Regions from separate parts of the Psychrobacillus sp. FSL K6-1415 genome, predicted to be linked through region 1. Evidence: a T-box and tRNA genes for the amino acid it is inferred to sense, from the RefSeq annotation. Region 1 holds a T-box; the other holds one or more tRNA genes.
What was found. The T-box of region 1 lies ahead of argS (arginine--tRNA ligase). A T-box ahead of a tRNA ligase gene usually reads a tRNA of that ligase, here a tRNA-Arg.
Positions count from the first base shown of each region.

Region 1 (12,996 bases):
GGCGTAAGAAAGTCTCTTTTGTCTCAGATAAAACTGTGGAGTGGAATCAACAGCAACTAAAAGAAAAAATGCAGTTACTTTATAAGGAAAAACAAAAACTGTAGAAAGTTATCTGCAGCTTTTGTTTGGAACATTTATTCTTCTACTTTTTTACCTCTTGTTAACTTTTCAAATGGTTTCATTTCTTTATCCCGTTTTGGAAGATAGTTGAATGGATTTCTTTCTTGAGCAAATTCTTCTTTTGCATTCAATTGAATACCGATTTTAGCACCAGCAGTTGCCGTTGGATCATTTACTATATTTTCTTTTTTACCATCCAAATGTGGTGTGGGATTCACATGTGGATTGTCACTTCTTCGTGGCATTATATCATCTCCTTTGTAGTTAATATGACAAAGGAGAGGTGGTTCTATTCGAGGTTTGTGTTTTCCCTTTTTACTAAGCAAATTTATTTTACAAATGAATCGAGGTTTTAACAATGACGACTATGCCAATTATTGAAACGTCAAGATTATTATTAAGAGAAGTTACAAACGAGGATGCTTCTGACATGTTACGCTATTTGTCAGATAAGGATGTTGTAAAACATATGGGATTGGAACCTTTTCAATCTGTAGAAGACGCTCTAGATGAAATCAGTTGGTATCATTCTATCCGCAAAGATGAATCTGGCATTAGATGGGGAATTACGCTAAAAGATGCTGGAAAGGTTATCGGAAGCTGCGGATTTCTTAATAGAAGTACAAAAAATTACCGTGCTGAGGTAGGATTCGAATTGAGCAAAGAATATTGGGGAAAAGGAATTGCTTTTGAAGCTCTAGAAGCAGTTATTAAGTTTGGTTTTAATCATTATTCATTCGAACGAATCGAAGCCTTGATCGAACCAGCCAATGCCCCTTCACAAAAGTTAGTGGAGAAACAGGGGTTTAAAAGAGAGGGCTTACTAAGACATTATGAATATACTTGTGGAAAATTTGATGATTTGTATATGTATTCTATTTTAAAAGATGATTTAGACAGTTGACATAATTTTGAACTTCTTGTAAGATATCTAAAATCATAATGTTAAATTCATTGAAGAAGAGAGTAGTCGATACGAGACTGGGAAGCGAGTTAGGGATGGTGGGAGCCTAATACACGAAGAATCGATGAACCGCACTTTGGAGAAATGTCCTGAAAGTCTAGTAGGGAAAATCGGGGAAGGCACCTCGTTACGAACGGAAAAGCGGTCACAATTGTGGCAACTAGAGTGGTACCACGGGAATTTTAGCTCTCGTCTCTTATTTAGAGACGAGAGCTTTTTATATGGGAGGAAAATACATGAACCTGACAAATCAAATCGCAAATGTCATTTCAATTGCTTTAGAAAATGAATGGACTGCTGAACAAGTAGAACTGTTACTGGAAAAGCCAAAACAGACAGAATTGGGAGATATTGCATTTCCTTGTTTTACATTAGCCAAAAAATTCCGTAAAGCTCCACAGCAAATAGCGCTAGAGTTAAGTGCGAAACTAGAGGATCAATTAATAGCTAGCGTTCAAGTTGCTGGTGGATACGTGAATATTTTCCTCAATCAAGCTTTTGTTACAAACCAAGTTTTACATTCTATTATGACGGATTTACAGAAGTATGGAAGTAAAAATAGCATGCATGAAAAAATTGTAATCGATTTTTCCTCACCGAATATAGCGAAGCCTTTTTCCATGGGGCATCTACGTTCAACTGTAATCGGTAACTCCTTAGCAAATATTGCGGAGAAGAATGGGTATGAAGCTATTCGCATTAATCATCTAGGAGATTGGGGTACACAATTTGGCAAGCTAATAGTTGCTTATAAATTATGGGGAAGCAAAGAGAAAATACTTGCAGCACCTATTGAAGAGTTATTGAAGATTTATGTACATTTTCATGATCTGGCAGAAAAAGATGATTCTTTAAATGATCAGGCTCGTGCAGCTTTTAAATTACTTGAAGAAGGTGACGAAGAGGCTCTAACCCTATGGAATTGGTTTAAAGAAGCATCTTTAAAGGAGTTCCAAATAATATATGAACTTTTAGGAGTTCATTTTGACTCTTATGCTGGGGAGGCTTTTTATAATGATAAAATGACTAGAGTAGTTGACGACTTAAAGAAAAAGGGATTGTTAATTGAATCTAACGGTGCTTTTGTAGTAGAAATCGAAGATATGCCACCTAGTCTGATTACCAAAAAAGATGGGGCGACTCTTTATGCGACACGCGATCTAGCAGCAGCTATGTATCGTCATCAAACATTTCATGCGTGTAAAACGTTTTATGTTGTGGGGAATGAACAAACACTTCACTTTAAACAACTTTTTTCTGTACTAGAAAAAATGGGATTTGAATGGTCCAAAAATCTAGTGCATGTTCCATTTGGTATGATGCTCAAAGACGGTAAAAAAATGTCTACACGTAAAGGTAAAGTCATATTGCTTGCGGACGTAATAACTGATGCTATTAAGACTGCTCAGCATAATATTGAAGAGAAAAATCCAACATTAGAAAATAAGGAAGAAGTTGCAAAACAAGTTGGAGTAGGTGCAGTGATTTTCAATGATTTAAAAAATGACCGGATGAATGATATTGAGTTCTCGTTGGAACAGATGCTTAACTTTGAGGGAGAAACTGGTCCTTATGTACAATATACCAATGCTCGAATTTGTTCATTGCTTCAAAAAGGTAGCTTTGAGGCTGAAGCATTCACTTTTTCTTCTATTGGGGTTGAAGCTTGGCCAATTATCCAGCTACTCGAGGATTTTCCACGTGTAGTAGAAAAGGCATTTGATAATGCGGATCCATCCCAAATTGCAAAGTTCAGTTTACTGCTTGCGCGCCAGTTCAATAAATATTATGCTAGAACAAAAATTTTAGCAGATGATGGAACGACTTCTTCTAAGTTAGCATTCGCATTTTCAGTTTCTGTTGTCCTGAAGGAATCCTTACGACTTCTAGGTGTACCAGCTCCAGAGAAAATGTAATACTAATAGAACTCATATACAATTAGATTAATTAACACTCCCGCTAGCCTGGGAGTGTTGTTTTATTTGAGGGCTATATGAAGGGATTTTTGACCTTAGATAGAATAAGTATGGTAGTACGTATTGGAGGATAGTTGATAAAGATAATTGAATCAGTATAAAAGCTTAGGATGCATATTTCCTAGAAAAAATATAACCGGGAATAGTGCAGATATAGCAATTCTAACTGCAAATACAATCGAACTTTCTCATTATAGTTCTCATTATCGGAAATCTGGACGAAGCCATTGAGCCGTGAAATCATTTAATCTTTCCATCGAAGTAATTGAGTCGAAAATGTGGATGATGCCATTGAACAAATCAATGAGTTAAACCGGAGGAAATAAGAAAGGAAGGCTTATATGAAAAAAAGAGAAGTGGATCAATCTGACTATTATGACCAAAAGCTTTTGCCGCTCGATGACCAACTATGTGAACTTTTAAAACAACGTAAAGACCTTTCAAACAACAATCCAGGTGTTCCACCAATTGAATCGATCTCCGATTGGGCGGAAAAGTATGGAGTTTATGAGGATTTGTTAAACTCGTTGTTTGGATTATTGAGAAATGAGGAAATCTTTCGGCCACAGGTTGAACCAACTAATTTCAGAAGACATCTGCCAGTTATGAAAGCGATTGAAAAGGATGAACGCTTATACTCAATTACATTCATTCGGCAGTTTGATAATGCAAGTGTAATATACCTTACTATAGATTGGGATGCCCCGAACATTTCCGATCCTCTGGAGGAAATGCGTCGGAGTCGTTCTGAAGGTGCTTTATATCTATACATCAATGATAATTTTGATTGTCGTCCTACTGGAAAAAGAGGATCGGAAGGTCATTTTACACACAAATTTATTGTATCTCCAGCACTTCCAGATGATTTAACCGGATTAAGTTTAATTTTTACTGAGTATAAGAGTCATTTAAAAGAGAACCTTACCGGTCTCGAATTTGTCATTAATCTCGAATAATTAAAAGCATTCCTACGATAAGAGCGTTTTTTCATACACTAGTATTTACCATTGAATAAGAACTTGTGTTCGTAATATACTATAAAGAACGTAAGTTCCTAGAAGGGAGTAAATAATATGTATGAGGGACTAAAAAATCGGCAAATTATATGCATTGATATACGAAGTTTTTTTGCAAGTTGTGCAGCAGCAGACGCAGGTCTGGATGTTACGAATACCCCGATTGCGGTCATCGGAAATTTGCAGCAAAAAGGAAGTATCGTGCTTGCTGCATCTCCACCTATGAAAAAACAGTTTGGTGTAAAGACTGGAACTCGTTTGTTTGAAATACCAGATCATCCTTCGATACATCTTATCGAACCTAAAATGGAGTTTTTCGTTCGAGTATCGATGGAAATTACACGCTATTTACACCAGTTTGTCCCACACGAATCAATTCATGTATACAGTGTTGACGAGTGTTTCGTAGATCTTGGAGGAACAGAAAAGCTGTGGGGGCCCGTTGAAAACACAATAAAACGTATTCAAGATGAACTGTATGCTCAATTTCAATTACCTTGTGCGGTTGGAATGGGACCTAATATGCTTATGGCTAAGTTAGCCCTAGATCTAGAAGCGAAAAAAACTGGTTTTGCTAAATGGACGTATGATGACGTTCAGGAAAAATTGTGGCCAGTAACTCCCTTAAGTGAAATGTGGGGGATTGGTTCTCGTCTCCAAAAGACTCTAAATAATATGGGGATTTTCAAGGTTGGGCAATTAGCAAATACTCCATTATCTCTACTCGAGGAGAAGTTTGGTGTGATGGGAAACCAACTTTATTTTCATGCGTGGGGAGTAGATATATCCGAGCTTGGAGCACCTCTAGCAGAAGGACAAATTAGTTATGGAAAGGGTCAAATATTATTTCGGGATTATCGTAGTAAAAAAGAAGTTATGGCAGTCGTTTTAGAAATGTGTGAGGATGTTGCTAGGCGTGCACGTGAAGCAGAGATGGTTGGTAGAACGATACATCTATCCGTTGGGTACAGCCAAGACGAATTTGGCGGAGGTTTCAATCGTTCTCGTTCAATCGATGAACCTACAAATGCTACATTGACCATTTATAAAGTATGTGAACAAATCTTTGATGAATTTTACGATCGCCGTCCTGTTCGGAAATTATCCATCTCGATTACCAATTTAGAACCAGAGTATTCGATGCAATTAAGTTTGTTTGAAGAAAATAAATGGAAAGAACGAAAGCTTGGGAAAACTATGGATGCCTTACGTAGTAAATACGGATCTACTGCAATTTTACGTGCAGTATCTTACACAGAAGCAGGAACTGCAAGAACACGTGCAGGATTACTTGGTGGGCATAAAAAGTAAAAGGAAAGAGTCAGCCCGTAAAAGGGAATGCATAGTAAAGAAATTATGCTGTGCCAAGTCAAATCCATAAACGTATTTATGGCTACATCACGCGGCATTCTTTCACATGTTCTTTGATACTGTAGATAAGTAAGGAATTAGTTGTAGAAAGACCAAGCTAAATGGAGGTGCAAAAATGTTATTATTATGGCAGCTTTCATTATTTGTTTCAATTTTAGCTTTAATGCTGGGTATTGTTAAAAGGTCTTGGGTGTACATAATAATTAGTACTTTCACATTCATACCGATAGCATATTACTTTTCAGGGGCAAATAATGAATGGAAATATGTTGGTTTGACTCCGATAATACTACTTGTTCTAACGATATTAATTTGGTTCATAAGCAAGAAAAAATTGAAGTCAATTAAAGGATAAATCGGAAGCGATTGTTTCAACAGAAACAGTCGCATTTTTACTAAAGAGTTAGTTAAGAGGAGTAATTCTTTTTCTCGAGAGGCACGCATAAGTAACTTGAAATACCAGTGAAGCCTAAGCCTATAGGTCACTCCTCAAACTCCGCATAGAATTTAAACAAGTCTCTTTGGCAAATTTTTTCGAAAATACCCACGTAATAACCTGCAAGATTGCGAACTTTTTTCTTTTGTGATGCATGCAATGAAATAGTCAATGCCTGGTATCCAATTTTTTCATAGAAGTCCTTATGCTGAGGAAAGTAATTAGTAACACGGTAAGTCAGGCTACGGTAAACACCATATAATTGACTTACTGTCTTTTGATCTTCTCCAAGCATCGAGAAAATAGTTGATTGGAACAGTTGGTAGAATGTACTCAAATTTTTATTTGTAGAATTATCTACGGAAAATGAAGAGGATACAATTTCGTTAGAATACGTTTTATGTAATAATTCTTTTTTAGAGCTTAAAGAATAATACGTTTCTTCTTGCGAAAGGTGCTGTTCAGTACTTGGATTTACTAGCGTTTGAGAATCTACTCGACTGATCATTTCCGATTGGTCATCGAAAGGCAAAATGATTAAAATATTAGCTCCATAACCCTTTGTCACACGTCGAATAGTTGAGATTCTCTTAATGACATGAAGGCTTTCTAGCTTGCGCAACGTCCGTCGAACAGTCGCATCCGATTTAGTTATTGCTTGAGAAATTGTCTCAACTTTCAAATGAGTAGCTCCAGCATATTTACACGCATACTGCGCGAGCAAAGATAGCACTGCACGATCCGTATCATTTAACTTATAACAATTCTGCGTTATATGCGACCTAATATGTGTATCCATTTCTTGAACGCTTTCAAATACTTGAAATGTCTTTAGATAGATAGTCATCTAATTTCCCCCTAGAGTCCGAAGTGAATTTGCGATTAGTCAACTGCTTCCCAACCATTACATAGAAGAAAATAGGGAGAAAGGATACAATATGAATAGATAGCACAGTAAACAGAACTTTAAAATAATGACTTCCAACAAAGGGGGTCATTTTTTATATGGAAAATGAGAAGGGATTTAGAGCAATCGAGGAGAATACATTTAAGGACAGGAGCATTAAACGAAATTAGGGGGAGTAGGATTGGAACAAAAAATTTTTGAGCATATGCAGACAGTAAGAGGAATAACAGAAAAATCTATCCAACAAATACCCGAGGAACTAGCAGATATTATTCCAAAAGGATTTTCGAATAATATTCGTTGGAATTTTGGTCACATTGCATATATACAGGAAAAACTAGTATTTGGTGTCTCAGGAGATAAGATGACTCTTCCTGAAGCATATGAAGTCTTTTTTAGTGCAGGCACGAAACCAGCTAATTGGATTGGCACTCCACCTTCACTCGCAGCAATTTCGGATGAACTGATTGCACAAAAACAAAGAATAGAAAATTCCCTACCTGGAAATCTACAAAAAAAATTACCTGAACCTTTCACTAACAAGGCTGGCATTACATTTCACACACTTGGAGAAACATTTCTATTCAGTTTCTATCACGAAGCACTACATATGGAATCCGTCAAAAGGATTTATAGAACTATTAAACAATAAAAGGGGGAAACTATGAAGTTTTATATTGCATCTAGCTTTAAAAATATAGAGTTGGTGAGATATGTTAGTGAAAATCTAAAGAATAGAGGGTATATCCATACGTATGATTGGACTGTAAATGAAAATGTAAAAACATTAGAAGAGTTAAAGATAATAGGTGAAAAAGAGAAAACTGCTGTAATAGAAGCTGATTTTGTTGTAGTTATATTACCAGCAGGTAAAGGGAGCCACATTGAACTAGGTATTGCTATTGGAAATAGGAAAAATATCTATCTGTATTCACCAAACAAGGAGATAGATAATATTGAAACAACAAGTACCTTTTATCATTTACCCGAAATCTTAAAATGCTTTGGAACATTAGATGAGTTAGTTGAAATTATAGACAATAAATCACTTAATGTTTCATAGTCAATTAATGGTGTACTTTAACGAAACAGCCACAGCCCTGTCATGAGACAGCCTAGAGCGTTACTCAACTAAAGACAGGTTTGTTACACATCCTAGAAACAATTGGATGTGTAATTCGTCATCTATTTTAGGGTGATGTTTTGAAAAAACGGGCAATTATTATGCTTTGCTTATTAGTAGTTATACTATTTTTTATTTGGAATAAAACTGCTTTAATAAATCCACTTGGAATCGTACATTCGTATAAAACGGAATGGGGAATTAATGTTCCGATGCCAGAAAAAAGAGAAGAGGTATGGAAATCTGAAGCAAGTTTCCATGGCGATGGAGAATGGGTCAATATTTTTCAATACTCAAAGCAAAAAATCTCTATTAAAGATAGTGGCATGATCGCACTGTCAACAGATAATGTAGATGAAGTAAAAAATAAAATTGAACACTTTATAACTACTACCATTGCAATGTACCAATTGCAGGGAAAAGATATAGAACAGGTAAAAAAGGCTTTTGCATATTGTTCTATTAATCCTCAAGTAGGCGATTTGTACTTTTATAGAGAAAATAATGGTGGATTAGATTACTTTATCGCTTTATTCATACAAGACGAAAACAAATTGTATACATTTGAGTGGCATCAATAATTTTAAAAGAGTTGTAAGCAGGTTAGTTAGCATAACGCTGGAGATTCTGTTTAAAGGAAGAGTGAAGAATTGACAACCAAATATGTGAACTGGGGAAATTCAAAAGTAAAATTAACCTGGAAGTGTGATTCACAACTTCCGCCAAGAAAGTTAATTACAAGCGTACACGGTTTCTGTTTTAAAGAAGAAAAGATACTTTTGGTTAATTTAGATCATAGAGGGTGGGATTTTCCAGGTGGTCATATTGAACAAGAAGAAACATCTGAAGATTGTTTAAAACGTGAGGCGTACGAAGAGGGGTATGTAACAGGTAAAGTCTTTCTTTTAGGCCATATTATAGTTGACCACAATGAAAATCCAAATTGGGATGCAAGTAGCAATTACCCAAAGGTAGGCTATCAAGTATTCTATCGTATGGACATTGAACGACTACACGATTTCCAAGCAAAGTTTGAGTCTGCTGAAAGAACTCTTATAAGTCCGTGTGAAATAACAGAATACTATAAAGACTGGAATGAACTATATCAAGAAATACTTGATTATGCTGTAGTTCTAAAATAATTCATCTTTAATAAACGGATACTTTAAAGAGCTGATATTACAGCTCTTTTTTCTTCTTCAATTAATGCCAGCTGGTTAGTTAAATAAGTCATCCAAATAAAGGAGGAGACAACTATTGAGTTGAGAAATTATGTATTATGAATATAAATTACTACTAAAGTCAAATGGTAGGTGCGAATAGTTATTCAATAAACGAGTGCCCAAATTAAATAAGGCTTATAAAAAGACAGCAAATAAAAGGAGAGTGGTTCAAATAATAACCTCTATATCCGTTATTATATTTTTTTTTATAATGGCTTTCATTCTAACTTTTAAACGTTCTTGGTCACTTAATCTAATGATATGGGGTATGTATTTAGCGATAATTTTTACGCCTATATTCATTGTTGCTGGTTCAATCATTGTTAGCGACATAACACAAGATGGATTTGCAGGAATTGGATTTCTGTTAATATTCGTACCTCTTGAAATAATTGCAATCCTCATGTTTATTGTTGGCTGTATAGGGAGTATAACGAAAAAAATTAATAAGAAAAAGACACAACATGCAAATCCATCAGATGTGTCATTATAAAATGGATTATTCTATTAAATTCTATCAGATGCTAAACTTCAAGAAGGGTGTTCAAATGGTCATGTAATATTATCCATAATTCTTTTAAGAATAGGTAGGTAAAAAGTTTGAGGAAGGTTATATTTCCATTATTTTATGTATGCGAATGGGTTCTATTTTTTTGTGTTCTTGTTTTTCTCTTTATATTCAATTTGACCAATATCTTTAACTTAATCTATATAGATATGCCTTGGGAGGAGCCAATTTCTTTAACTTCATCTTTCATGAAGCCATTGCTTTGGGTATTAGGAATGGGGTTGATTATTTACTTTTATATTAGGTATTTAATTGGGAATAGAATCTATAAGATAATAAAGCTTGTTATTTGGACACTTCTATTCGGGTTAAACTCATTTATTTGCATGCTTTGGTTGAGTGTTAATGATACTAATTTGTATAAGAATGATCGTATTTTACTTTTACTAATAATATTATTTAGCATCATATTTACAATCCAAACCATCTTAAAATTCCGTAATGAAATAAGGTGAAAAACGCTTCTTAATTCAACTAATAGTATGACAGTCCAAAAATCTGAGGTAGCTCTTTATTTATAGTTTAAGAAGGAATTCTGAAGACTATTGAAGAAATAACTAATCAGTATAATCTATTGTGTGGAGTGAGTAATATGATTATTAGAAAGCTAGTTACCGCTGTAACCACTTGTGTATTGGTTATGTTAATCTATTTCTTCGAAGAACAGACTGCTTTTGTAATCGTAGTGATTTTATATTTACTTCCAATACTTTTGATTTATGGAGTACCAGCATCACTCCTTTCTGATTTCGTCACAAAAAAACTTAGAGGACTGTCTAGAAGAAGTTGTGCATTATTAATACATTTATTCCTAGGTGCTTTGTTTGTTGTGATTCCAATCTTGTTAACAGGATGGGAGAGGAAATTCTACTTTCAGACATCAAGAGCTTATTCTCTAATTTTTATTTCATTACCTCTCTTCTATCTTCATGTCTGTTCTACTGTTTAGATGAGTTTCTTAGATCTAAATTAGCTAAATGTTTGTATAAAAGAGCTAAAGCTCTGTTTGAAAAGATTGGGGATATGAGAATTTAGAAAAGTGAAATTATCTTGTGTTCATTAATAGCAAATTATTTTGACCTAAATTGTTGGCAAATGATGGGCTTTAATGAAAGTTCATTGATTTATTATTTCAATACATTTTTCTTGTTCAATTTTAGACGCAGCTATGTTGAACAAGTAGTAATTTATACAGAATTGTAACTATAACAACAGTGAAGGAGGTTCTTTAATGGATAATCAATTTTCAAAATTTTTAGATATATATTTAGATATTTGGAGAGAATCATCTTTAAAGGACTTGAAAAAATTAATATCACGTGATTATAAAGCAAGAGAAATAATAGGTGGAGATATATTTGACTTTGGTTATGAAGAATCATTAAATGGATGGGAACAAGGTTTTAGCTTTGCTAAAGAAAATAATGCTCAATGGAATATAAATGTAATCTCAATCCTACCTCTAAGAGAAAATGAAACTATGGCTATCTTATCAGCAACTTTGATTATACAAGGTAAGAGTATTGAAACAGCGAATTTGTTCTTTCAGACGTTTAAAAAAGATAGCATTAACGATTGGAAATTAGTTAGAAGTTATATAGAAGCTGGAATTCCTTTTATTAGTGCAAACAGTGTGCTATTCAATAAAGGCAAATAGTAAAAAAAGGTATATAAAAATAAAGAGTCTGCATTTCTTCAAGGTTATCGAAGATATCATAAACTTACAAATAAAAATTAAAACGCTTAATAAAATTAACTTTGTGAAAAGAAGTAGCATGAGTTCAAGTTGTTAGAGTACAAAATTCATCTCCATAAAAAAAGAATTAATAAAGAATTATCATATATAGAGGGGGAAATAAAGTGTCAGAAACAACAATGCAAAATAAGACTATTAAAGAGCTTGATGAATTAAGGTTAGTAGGTTTTCGAGTTTTATGTTCTAATGACCAATATTTAGTTGAAATACCCAAAGCGTCATTAAAGTTAAGTCACCGTTTAAGTGAAATTAAACAGGTTGTTAATCCAACTGAACAATTTGGTGCATTTGTTGTGGAAAATGAAACTGCTGATGAAGATGGCTACTGGGTTTGTGTGGAAGTTAAAGAATACACAGATATTCCATCTGATATGGTAACTCTAACGATACCACCTCAAAAATATGCTGTTATGAGACATAGAGGCTCAAATTATAAAATAATGGAAACATATAATGACTTACATAAGTGGGTTGAAGACAATAATTATGTGAGACTAGCAAATAAATGGCATATTGAAAGATATTATGATTGGAAAGATACCGAAAAAGTAGATGTTGAGCTGTTAGACACTATTGAATAAAATATATTAGTCTTACAACTAAGATAATCAACCTTTGTGAGCTGAATTACTGTATCGGGATTGATATTTGTTAATATAACACTATTATGTTGAAAACAGGTATTGAATACCTAGTAACAATATAATAGTGTTTTTTCGCGTTTTTACATGTATCTTTGAAGAAAAATGATGTGTAAATATTTATATTACATAATGAATTCATGAAAAACAGAGTTAGATTAGCTGTCAAAGGAAGTCTAAATACTTAAATTATATTCTCCTAAGCTATTCAAATAATTGCTAACTAATTTATTTCATGGGAATAGACTTTTGAACTTGTAAAGTTATTTTGAAAGTTGTCGATATAGTGGGTAGATATAAGGAGATAGGGCTTAGGTCATAGGACTTAATTGTTCATAGAAATGGGAGGATAAAGAATGAAACGAGAAAAAACATCTTTTTTAAAGACGAATAAAATATCTACTAAATTATTGTTTCTAATCAGTACTATTATTTTATTGACAGCCATAATCGTGGGTGGAACTGGATATTTTTTAGCAAAAAATGAACTCATTTATAGTGGGAAGTTGGATTTAAGTCATATAGCAAATAGTTCCTTGGCTACACTCACAACTTTAAACGAACAGGTTGAAAGTAATGACTTAACGCTTTCCGAAGCACAGGAAAAAGCACGTGTACTCCTTAATGGCCCCAAACTTGCGGAAGAGGGTTATGATTTCACGAAGTCTAATTTTGTATATAAAGATAAAGGGTATTTAGTTGCTTATGGGTCAGATTACTCCACTAAACTACATCCTAAAAATGTAATTGAATCCATTCCAGAAGATACCACTAATCGTGAAAAGATGGTGAAAGGCGCACATGAAACTACATATAATGAACAATTCGTAACCTATCTCGATGAGGACGAAAATGGAGATATGAAAAATAAAATAGCGTATATGACCTACTACGA
Region 1 is NZ_JBBOOQ010000001.1:2,133,484-2,146,479, reverse strand. Features, by position in the region: gene MKY60_RS10050 (ABC transporter permease) at 1-104, shown strand, start outside; gene MKY60_RS10045 (hypothetical protein) at 135-365, opposite strand; gene MKY60_RS10040 (GNAT family N-acetyltransferase) at 479-1,024, shown strand; T-box leader at 1,066-1,284, shown strand; gene argS (arginine--tRNA ligase) at 1,321-3,000, shown strand; gene MKY60_RS10030 (hypothetical protein) at 3,402-4,016, shown strand; gene MKY60_RS10025 (Y-family DNA polymerase) at 4,134-5,387, shown strand; gene MKY60_RS10020 (helix-turn-helix domain-containing protein) at 5,930-6,730, opposite strand; gene MKY60_RS10015 (DinB family protein) at 6,972-7,442, shown strand; gene MKY60_RS10010 (group-specific protein) at 7,455-7,853, shown strand; gene MKY60_RS10005 (hypothetical protein) at 7,994-8,494, shown strand; gene MKY60_RS10000 (NUDIX hydrolase) at 8,564-9,055, shown strand; gene MKY60_RS09995 (hypothetical protein) at 9,300-9,629, shown strand; gene MKY60_RS09990 (hypothetical protein) at 10,297-10,653, shown strand; gene MKY60_RS09985 (flavoprotein) at 10,936-11,361, shown strand; gene MKY60_RS09980 (GyrI-like domain-containing protein) at 11,580-12,041, shown strand; gene MKY60_RS09975 (methyl-accepting chemotaxis protein) at 12,458-12,996, shown strand, end outside.

Region 2 (7,744 bases), 750 kb from region 1:
GTTTAATTCGAAGCAACGCGAAGAACCTTACCAGGTCTTGACATCCCGCTGACCGGCCTAGAGATAGGCTTTTCCCTTCGGGGACAGCGGTGACAGGTGGTGCATGGTTGTCGTCAGCTCGTGTCGTGAGATGTTGGGTTAAGTCCCGCAACGAGCGCAACCCTTGATCTTAGTTGCCAGCATTCAGTTGGGCACTCTAAGGTGACTGCCGGTGATAAACCGGAGGAAGGTGGGGATGACGTCAAATCATCATGCCCCTTATGACCTGGGCTACACACGTGCTACAATGGACGGTACAGAGGGTCGCAACCCCGCGAGGGTGAGCAAATCCCATAAAACCGTTCTCAGTTCGGATTGTAGGCTGCAACTCGCCTACATGAAGCCGGAATCGCTAGTAATCGTGGATCAGCATGCCACGGTGAATACGTTCCCGGGCCTTGTACACACCGCCCGTCACACCACGAGAGTTTGTAACACCCGAAGTCGGTGGGGTAACCCTTACGGGAGCCAGCCGCCGAAGGTGGGACAGATGATTGGGGTGAAGTCGTAACAAGGTAGCCGTATCGGAAGGTGCGGCTGGATCACCTCCTTTCTAAGGATAATATCGGAATACGAATCTTTATTCGTATCTTAACGTTTTGCAGTTCAGTTTTGAATGTTCATTTTTATATGAAGATTCAACTCTTGCTCCTGCGATTACTCGTCGCAAAGTGAGCAAACCTTTGTTCTTTGAAAACTGGATAAAACGACATTGAAACAATAAACAACAAGAAATTCTGTTGTGATTATTTACGTAATCACAACGTGTAAGACTTTTTAACTTTTAGGTTAAGTTAATAAGGGCGCACGGTGAATGCCTTGGCACTAGGAGTCGACGAAGGACGGCACTAACACCGATATGCTTCGGGGAGCTGTAAGTGAGCTTTGATCCGGAGATTTCCGAATGGGGAAACCCACTGTTCGTAATGGAGCAGTACATTTGCGTGAATACATAGCGCATCTGAGACACACCCAGGGAACTGAAACATCTAAGTACCTGGAGGAAGAGAAAGAAAAATCGATTCCCTGAGTAGCGGCGAGCGAAACGGGAATAGCCCAAACCAAGAGGCTTGCCTCTTGGGGTTGTAGGACACTCTACATAGAGTTACAAAGGAATGAGTTAGACGAAGCGATCTGGAAAGGTCCGCAGGATAGGGTAAAAGCCCCGTAGTCCAAAATTCATTCTCTCTTGAGTGTATCCTGAGTACGGCGGAACACGTGAAATTCCGTCGGAATCCGGGAGGACCATCTCCCAAGGCTAAATACTACCTAGTGACCGATAGTGAACCAGTACCGTGAGGGAAAGGTGAAAAGCACCCCGGAAGGGGAGTGAAATAGATCCTGAAACCGTGTGCCTACAAGTAGTTAGAGCCCGTTAATGGGTGATAGCGTGCCTTTTGTAGAATGAACCGGCGAGTTACGATTACATGCAAGGTTAAGTTGAGAAGACGGAGCCGCAGCGAAAGCGAGTCTGAATAGGGCGAATGAGTATGTGGTCGTAGACCCGAAACCAGGTGATCTACCCATGTCCAGGATGAAGGTAAGGTAACACTTACTGGAGGTCCGAACCCACGCACGTTGAAAAGTGCGGGGATGAGGTGTGGGTAGCGGAGAAATTCCAATCGAACCTGGAGATAGCTGGTTCTCTCCGAAATAGCTTTAGGGCTAGCCTCAAACGTTAGAATCTTGGAGGTAGAGCACTGTTTGGACTAGGGGCCCATCCCGGGTTACCGAATTCAGACAAACTCCGAATGCCAATGATTTATGTTTGGGAGTCAGACTGCGAGTGATAAGATCCGTAGTCAAGAGGGAAACAGCCCAGACCACCAGCTAAGGTCCCAAAGTATTTGTTAAGTGGAAAAGGATGTGGCGTTGCTTAGACAACCAGGATGTTGGCTTAGAAGCAGCCATCATTTAAAGAGTGCGTAATAGCTCACTGGTCGAGTGACGCTGCGCCGAAAATGTATCGGGGCTAAACAAATCACCGAAGCTGTGGATTGATACCTTTGGTATCAGTGGTAGGAGAGCGTTCTAAGGGCGTTGAAGTCAGACCGGAAGGACTGGTGGAGCGCTTAGAAGTGAGAATGCCGGTATGAGTAGCGAAAGACGGGTGAGAATCCCGTCCACCGTATGACTAAGGTTTCCTGAGGAAGGCTCGTCCGCTCAGGGTTAGTCGGGACCTAAGCCGAGGCCGATAGGCGTAGGCGATGGATAACAGGTTGATATTCCTGTACCACCAAACCACCGTTTGAGTAATGGGGGGACGCAGAAGGATAGGGTAAGCATGCTGTTGGTTATGCATGTCCAAGCAGTAAGGTGTGAATGTAGGCAAATCCGCATTCTATAACATTGAGCTGTGATGGCGAGGACGTATGTCCGGAGTTCCTGATTTCACACTGCCAAGAAAAGCCTCTAGCGAGGTGATAGGTGCCCGTACCGCAAACCGACACAGGTAGTCGAGGAGAGAATCCTAAGGTGAGCGAGAGAACTCTCGTTAAGGAACTCGGCAAAATGACCCCGTAACTTCGGGAGAAGGGGTGCTCTTTTGGGTGCATAGCCTAGAAGAGCCGCAGTGAATAGGCCCAGGCGACTGTTTAGCAAAAACACAGGTCTCTGCAAAACCGTAAGGTGAAGTATAGGGGCTGACGCCTGCCCGGTGCTGGAAGGTTAAGAGGAGTGCTTAGCGCAAGCGAAGGTGCGAATTGAAGCCCCAGTAAACGGCGGCCGTAACTATAACGGTCCTAAGGTAGCGAAATTCCTTGTCGGGTAAGTTCCGACCCGCACGAAAGGCGTAACGATCTGGGCACTGTCTCAACGAGAGACTCGGTGAAATTATAGTACCTGTGAAGATGCAGGTTACCCGCGACAGGACGGAAAGACCCCGTGGAGCTTTACTATAGCTTGATATTGAATTTTGGTGCAACTTGTACAGGATAGGCAGGAGCCTTAGAGCCCGGAGCGCCAGCTTCGGAGGAGGCGTCGGTGGGATACTGCCCTGGTTGTATTGAAATTCTAACCCATACCCGTAACCCGGGTAGGAGACAGTGTCAGGCGGGTAGTTTGACTGGGGCGGTCGCCTCCTAAAGTGTAACGGAGGCGCCCAAAGGTTCCCTCAGAATGGTTGGAAATCATTCGAAGAGTGTAAAGGCAGAAGGGAGCTTGACTGCGAGACCTACAAGTCGAGCAGGGTCGAAAGACGGGCTTAGTGATCCGGTGGTTCCGCATGGAAGGGCCATCGCTCAACGGATAAAAGCTACCCCGGGGATAACAGGCTTATCTCCCCCAAGAGTCCACATCGACGGGGAGGTTTGGCACCTCGATGTCGGCTCATCGCATCCTGGGGCTGTAGTCGGTCCCAAGGGTTGGGCTGTTCGCCCATTAAAGCGGTACGCGAGCTGGGTTCAGAACGTCGTGAGACAGTTCGGTCCCTATCCGTCGTGGGCGTAGGAAATTTGAGAGGAGCTGTCCTTAGTACGAGAGGACCGGGATGGACACACCGCTGGTGTACCAGTTGTTCTGCCAAGAGCATCGCTGGGTAGCTATGTGTGGACGGGATAAGTGCTGAAAGCATCTAAGCACGAAGCCCCCCTCAAGATGAGATTTCCCATTACGCAAGTAAGTAAGATCCCTCAAAGACGATGAGGTAGATAGGTTCGGGGTGGAAGCGTGGCGACACGTGCAGCTGACGAATACTAATCGATCGAGGACTTAACCAAATTTTGTTTAATGTAACAATGTCGTTTATCCAGTTTTGAAAGAATAAATTTTTTATTAAATAACCCTTGAAAAATTCTGCAGAGTTGTTATAATAAAGCATGTCTTTCAAAAGTATTCAAGTCTAGTGATGATGGCGAAGAGGTCACACCCGTTCCCATACCGAACACGGAAGTTAAGCTCTTCAGCGCCGATGGTAGTTGGGGGTCTCCCCCTGTGAGAGTAGGACGTCGCTGGGCTTGCAATAAATACATAATTTACCCAGGAGGATTAGCTCAGCTGGGAGAGCATCTGCCTTACAAGCAGAGGGTCGGCGGTTCGAGCCCGTCATCCTCCACCATATATTTACTCCTGCCGGAGTAGCTCAACTGGTAGAGCAACTGACTTGTAATCAGTAGGTTGAGGGTTCAAGTCCTTTCTCCGGCACCATTTTTAGAGCCATTAGCTCAGTTGGTAGAGCATCTGACTTTTAATCAGAGGGTCGTAGGTTCGAATCCTACATGGCTCATCACTTTATAGTGAATAATGTATGCGGGTGTGGCGGAACTGGCAGACGCACTAGACTTAGGATCTAGCGCCGCAAGGCGTGGGGGTTCGACTCCCTTCACCCGCACCATTTAATTTAATAACCGAGCGGAAGTAGTTCAGTGGTAGAACACCACCTTGCCAAGGTGGGGGTCGCGAGTTCGAACCTCGTCTTCCGCTCCAAAGATTCACTAAAGTGCCGGGGTGGCGGAACTGGCAGACGCACAGGACTTAAAATCCTGCGGTAGGTGACTACCGTACCGGTTCGATTCCGGTCCTCGGCACCACTTTTATGAAAAACATATGCGCTCGTAGCTCAATTGGATAGAGCACTTGACTACGAATCAAGAGGTTGCAGGTTCGAGTCCTGCCGAGCGCACCATATTTGACGGGAAGTAGCTCAGCTTGGTAGAGCACTTGGTTTGGGACCAAGGGGTCGCAGGTTCGAATCCTGTCTTCCCGACCAGTTATTATTTTCGGGGCCTTAGCTCAGCTGGGAGAGCGCCTGCCTTGCACGCAGGAGGTCAGCGGTTCGATCCCGCTAGGCTCCACCATTTAAAAAAAGTTTGAAATCTTGGCGGTGTAGCTCAGTTGGCTAGAGCACTCGGTTCATACCCGAAAGGTCGTGGGTTCGACTCCCTCTGCCGCCATCTTAAGGACCTTTAGCTCAGTTGGTTAGAGCAGACGGCTCATAACCGTCCGGTCGCAGGTTCGAGTCCTGCAAGGTCCACCATCAATATCTTGGAGGAATACCCAAGTCTGGCTGAAGGGATCGGTCTTGAAAACCGACAGGCGGGTCATACCGCGCGGGGGTTCGAATCCCTCTTCCTCCTCCATTTTAATCTAATTGATGCAGGTGTAAGCCGAAGAATGTGTCTCACTATTTTTAAGCAATGTACCATCGATTTTGTAAATATATTAACGTCGCGGGGTGGAGCAGTGGTAGCTCGTCGGGCTCATAACCCGAAGGTCGCAGGTTCAAATCCTGTCCCCGCAACCAAATGGTCCCGTGGTGTAGCGGTTAACATGCCTGCCTGTCACGCAGGAGATCGCCGGTTCGATCCCGGTCGGGACCGCCATTTATATATGAATGTTAATACATATCAATTGGAAATTTGGCTTGAATAATTAGCTTAATTTAAAATTGAAGAGGCTCAGTAGCTCAGTCGGTAGAGCAAAGGACTGAAAATCCTTGTGTCGGCGGTTCGATTCCGTCCTGAGCCACCATTTAATGCGGGTGTAGTTTAGTGGTAAAACCTCAGCCTTCCAAGCTGATGATGAGAGTTCGATTCTCTTCACCCGCTCCAAAATAATGGGCCTATAGCTCAGCTGGTTAGAGCGCACGCCTGATAAGCGTGAGGTCGATGGTTCGAGTCCATTTAGGCCCACCATTATTCCGAAGTAGCTCAGTGGTAGAGCAATCGACTGTTAATCGATCGGTCGTAGGTTCGAGTCCTACCTTCGGAGCCATATATGGGGAAGTACTCAAGTGGCTGAAGAGGCGCCCCTGCTAAGGGTGTAGGTCGGGCAACCGGCGCGAGGGTTCAAATCCCTCCTTCTCCGCCATATATTGGCCCCTTGGTCAAGCGGTTAAGACACCGCCCTTTCACGGCGGTAACACGGGTTCGAATCCCGTAGGGGTCATACTCAAAAAAAGGTAACCAATCATTGGTTACCTTTTTTTATTTTATTCCTTTCTCTTTTTCTATGTCGATGTATGGAACGGTCAGTCAATAGAATGCATACAACATAATGACCAGTGATAACGCATAAATAATGAACCCTAGGTTATATATAGAGTGAATTTAAAATATGATATCATTGCTATTGAAGGGAGAGGTTATAGTTGTTTCAAAAATTTAGTAAAGTTATGCTCATACTTGTACTAGCGTTAGGCTTCACAAGCTTAGGTCACATGCAAGCAGACGCAGCTACAAACAAAGTTATGTGGGGAAAAACAGAGTTAAAACAAGGGCAAATAGGTAAAGTAACAATTCTTGCAGACACGAATTTAGTTAAAGTTGGCTCCAATGGATCACTTAATAAAGTACGCACACTAAAAAAAGGTGATGAATATAGAGTCTATACGTATAAGGGAACAAATGGTGGCTTATATGGAGTAGGGGCAAGTAGTTTCATACAAAAAGGTTCTAAAGTGAAATATGAAACTCCATCTAAAAGTAAGCTAGCTTTGCTTAATAAAGAAGTAATAGGTGGGCTAACACCAAAAGCAGGGATGAAGCTTGTTTATTCTCCTAGCTTTACTGAAAATACACAAAATGAATTTACTGTTAGTGATTCCTATAATTCTGAATACGATATGACGGAAGCTTTTTTAAAGAAGAAAGGTGATATCCTAAATAATTTTACTTATATTGAACGTAAAGATCGTTTAATATTTGGGGTAAGTCATACAGATTGGGCCATACTTGATCTCGCTTTTCCATTGATTGAAGGAAAAACAACGAGAGAATATTATCTAACAGAGGACAACAATCAAGCTTTTTATAATGTATTTGTGGAAAGTACTACTAGTACGGTTAAAGTAAAAGCCGGAACATTCCAAAACGTGGTAGTTGTTCGTACAAACTATGGCTACACGTTCTATATCGCACCCGGAATCGGAATTATCAAGCTTGTCGATAAAAAAGGTGTACTTAAAGCAGAGTTATTATCATATAAATAAGAAAAAAACCAGAGTGCTAGCTTTTTAATAGCATTCTGGTTTTTTAAAATATTATACATAATAGCCAATCAATAGACCTAAGCCTAAAAGGAATACAAAAATCGTATTCGTAAGTGCGGTGTCTTTCATAGCAGGCGCAACCTGAACTGGATTTTCTGTTTGTTTAAATAGTTTTATCGCATGTATAGGTTTTTTCATACTTAACAAAACCAATAAACTCCATGGAGTGATTATTTGCAAAACAACTAAAGCAATAATCCAAAGATAAGACAAAATAAAATAAGAAGCTAAAATAGTAATGGCGTTCTTCCTACCAACTAATATAGCCATCGTTTTTCGTCCACCTATGGTGTCTTCGACTAAATCGCGAATATTATTAGAAAGCATTATTGCAGCAACTAACAGGGCACTTGGTACAGATAACCAAACAGCAAATAGTGGTACTGAACCAACTTGAATATATACTGCAATTAAAACAATGAGCATTCCCATGAACAATCCACTGAATAACTCTCCAAATGGAGTACTAGAAATAGGGTAAGGTCCACCAGTATAGAAGTATCCAACGGCCATAGAAATTGCACCAACTACTAATAATAGCCAAGAGCTTTCATAACAAATATAAATTCCTAAAATAGCTGCTATTAAATATAGTAATAGAGCTAGTTGCATAACGGTTTTGGGTTTTACACCATTACGTACTATTGCTCCTCCTATACCTACCGATTCCTCACTATCAAGTCCTCGTACAAAATCATAATACTCGTTAAACATATTTGT
Region 2 is NZ_JBBOOQ010000001.1:2,889,419-2,897,162, reverse strand. Features, by position in the region: rRNA gene MKY60_RS13815 (16S ribosomal RNA) at 1-592, shown strand, start outside; rRNA gene MKY60_RS13810 (23S ribosomal RNA) at 827-3,755, shown strand; rRNA gene rrf (5S ribosomal RNA) at 3,877-3,992, shown strand; tRNA gene MKY60_RS13800 (tRNA-Val) at 4,018-4,093, shown strand; tRNA gene MKY60_RS13795 (tRNA-Thr) at 4,107-4,182, shown strand; tRNA gene MKY60_RS13790 (tRNA-Lys) at 4,189-4,261, shown strand; tRNA gene MKY60_RS13785 (tRNA-Leu) at 4,285-4,369, shown strand; tRNA gene MKY60_RS13780 (tRNA-Gly) at 4,387-4,461, shown strand; tRNA gene MKY60_RS13775 (tRNA-Leu) at 4,477-4,565, shown strand; tRNA gene MKY60_RS13770 (tRNA-Arg) at 4,584-4,660, shown strand; tRNA gene MKY60_RS13765 (tRNA-Pro) at 4,668-4,744, shown strand; tRNA gene MKY60_RS13760 (tRNA-Ala) at 4,757-4,832, shown strand; tRNA gene MKY60_RS13755 (tRNA-Met) at 4,855-4,928, shown strand; tRNA gene MKY60_RS13750 (tRNA-Ile) at 4,935-5,011, shown strand; tRNA gene MKY60_RS13745 (tRNA-Ser) at 5,022-5,114, shown strand; tRNA gene MKY60_RS13740 (tRNA-Met) at 5,204-5,278, shown strand; tRNA gene MKY60_RS13735 (tRNA-Asp) at 5,282-5,357, shown strand; tRNA gene MKY60_RS13730 (tRNA-Phe) at 5,430-5,505, shown strand; tRNA gene MKY60_RS13725 (tRNA-Gly) at 5,512-5,585, shown strand; tRNA gene MKY60_RS13720 (tRNA-Ile) at 5,593-5,669, shown strand; tRNA gene MKY60_RS13715 (tRNA-Asn) at 5,674-5,748, shown strand; tRNA gene MKY60_RS13710 (tRNA-Ser) at 5,754-5,844, shown strand; tRNA gene MKY60_RS13705 (tRNA-Glu) at 5,851-5,922, shown strand; gene MKY60_RS13700 (hypothetical protein) at 6,125-6,964, shown strand; gene MKY60_RS13695 (1,4-dihydroxy-2-naphthoate polyprenyltransferase) at 7,016-7,744, opposite strand, start outside.
Region 2: it has a tRNA-Arg gene. The T-box ahead of argS (arginine--tRNA ligase) is inferred to sense a tRNA for this amino acid. The anticodon was not compared.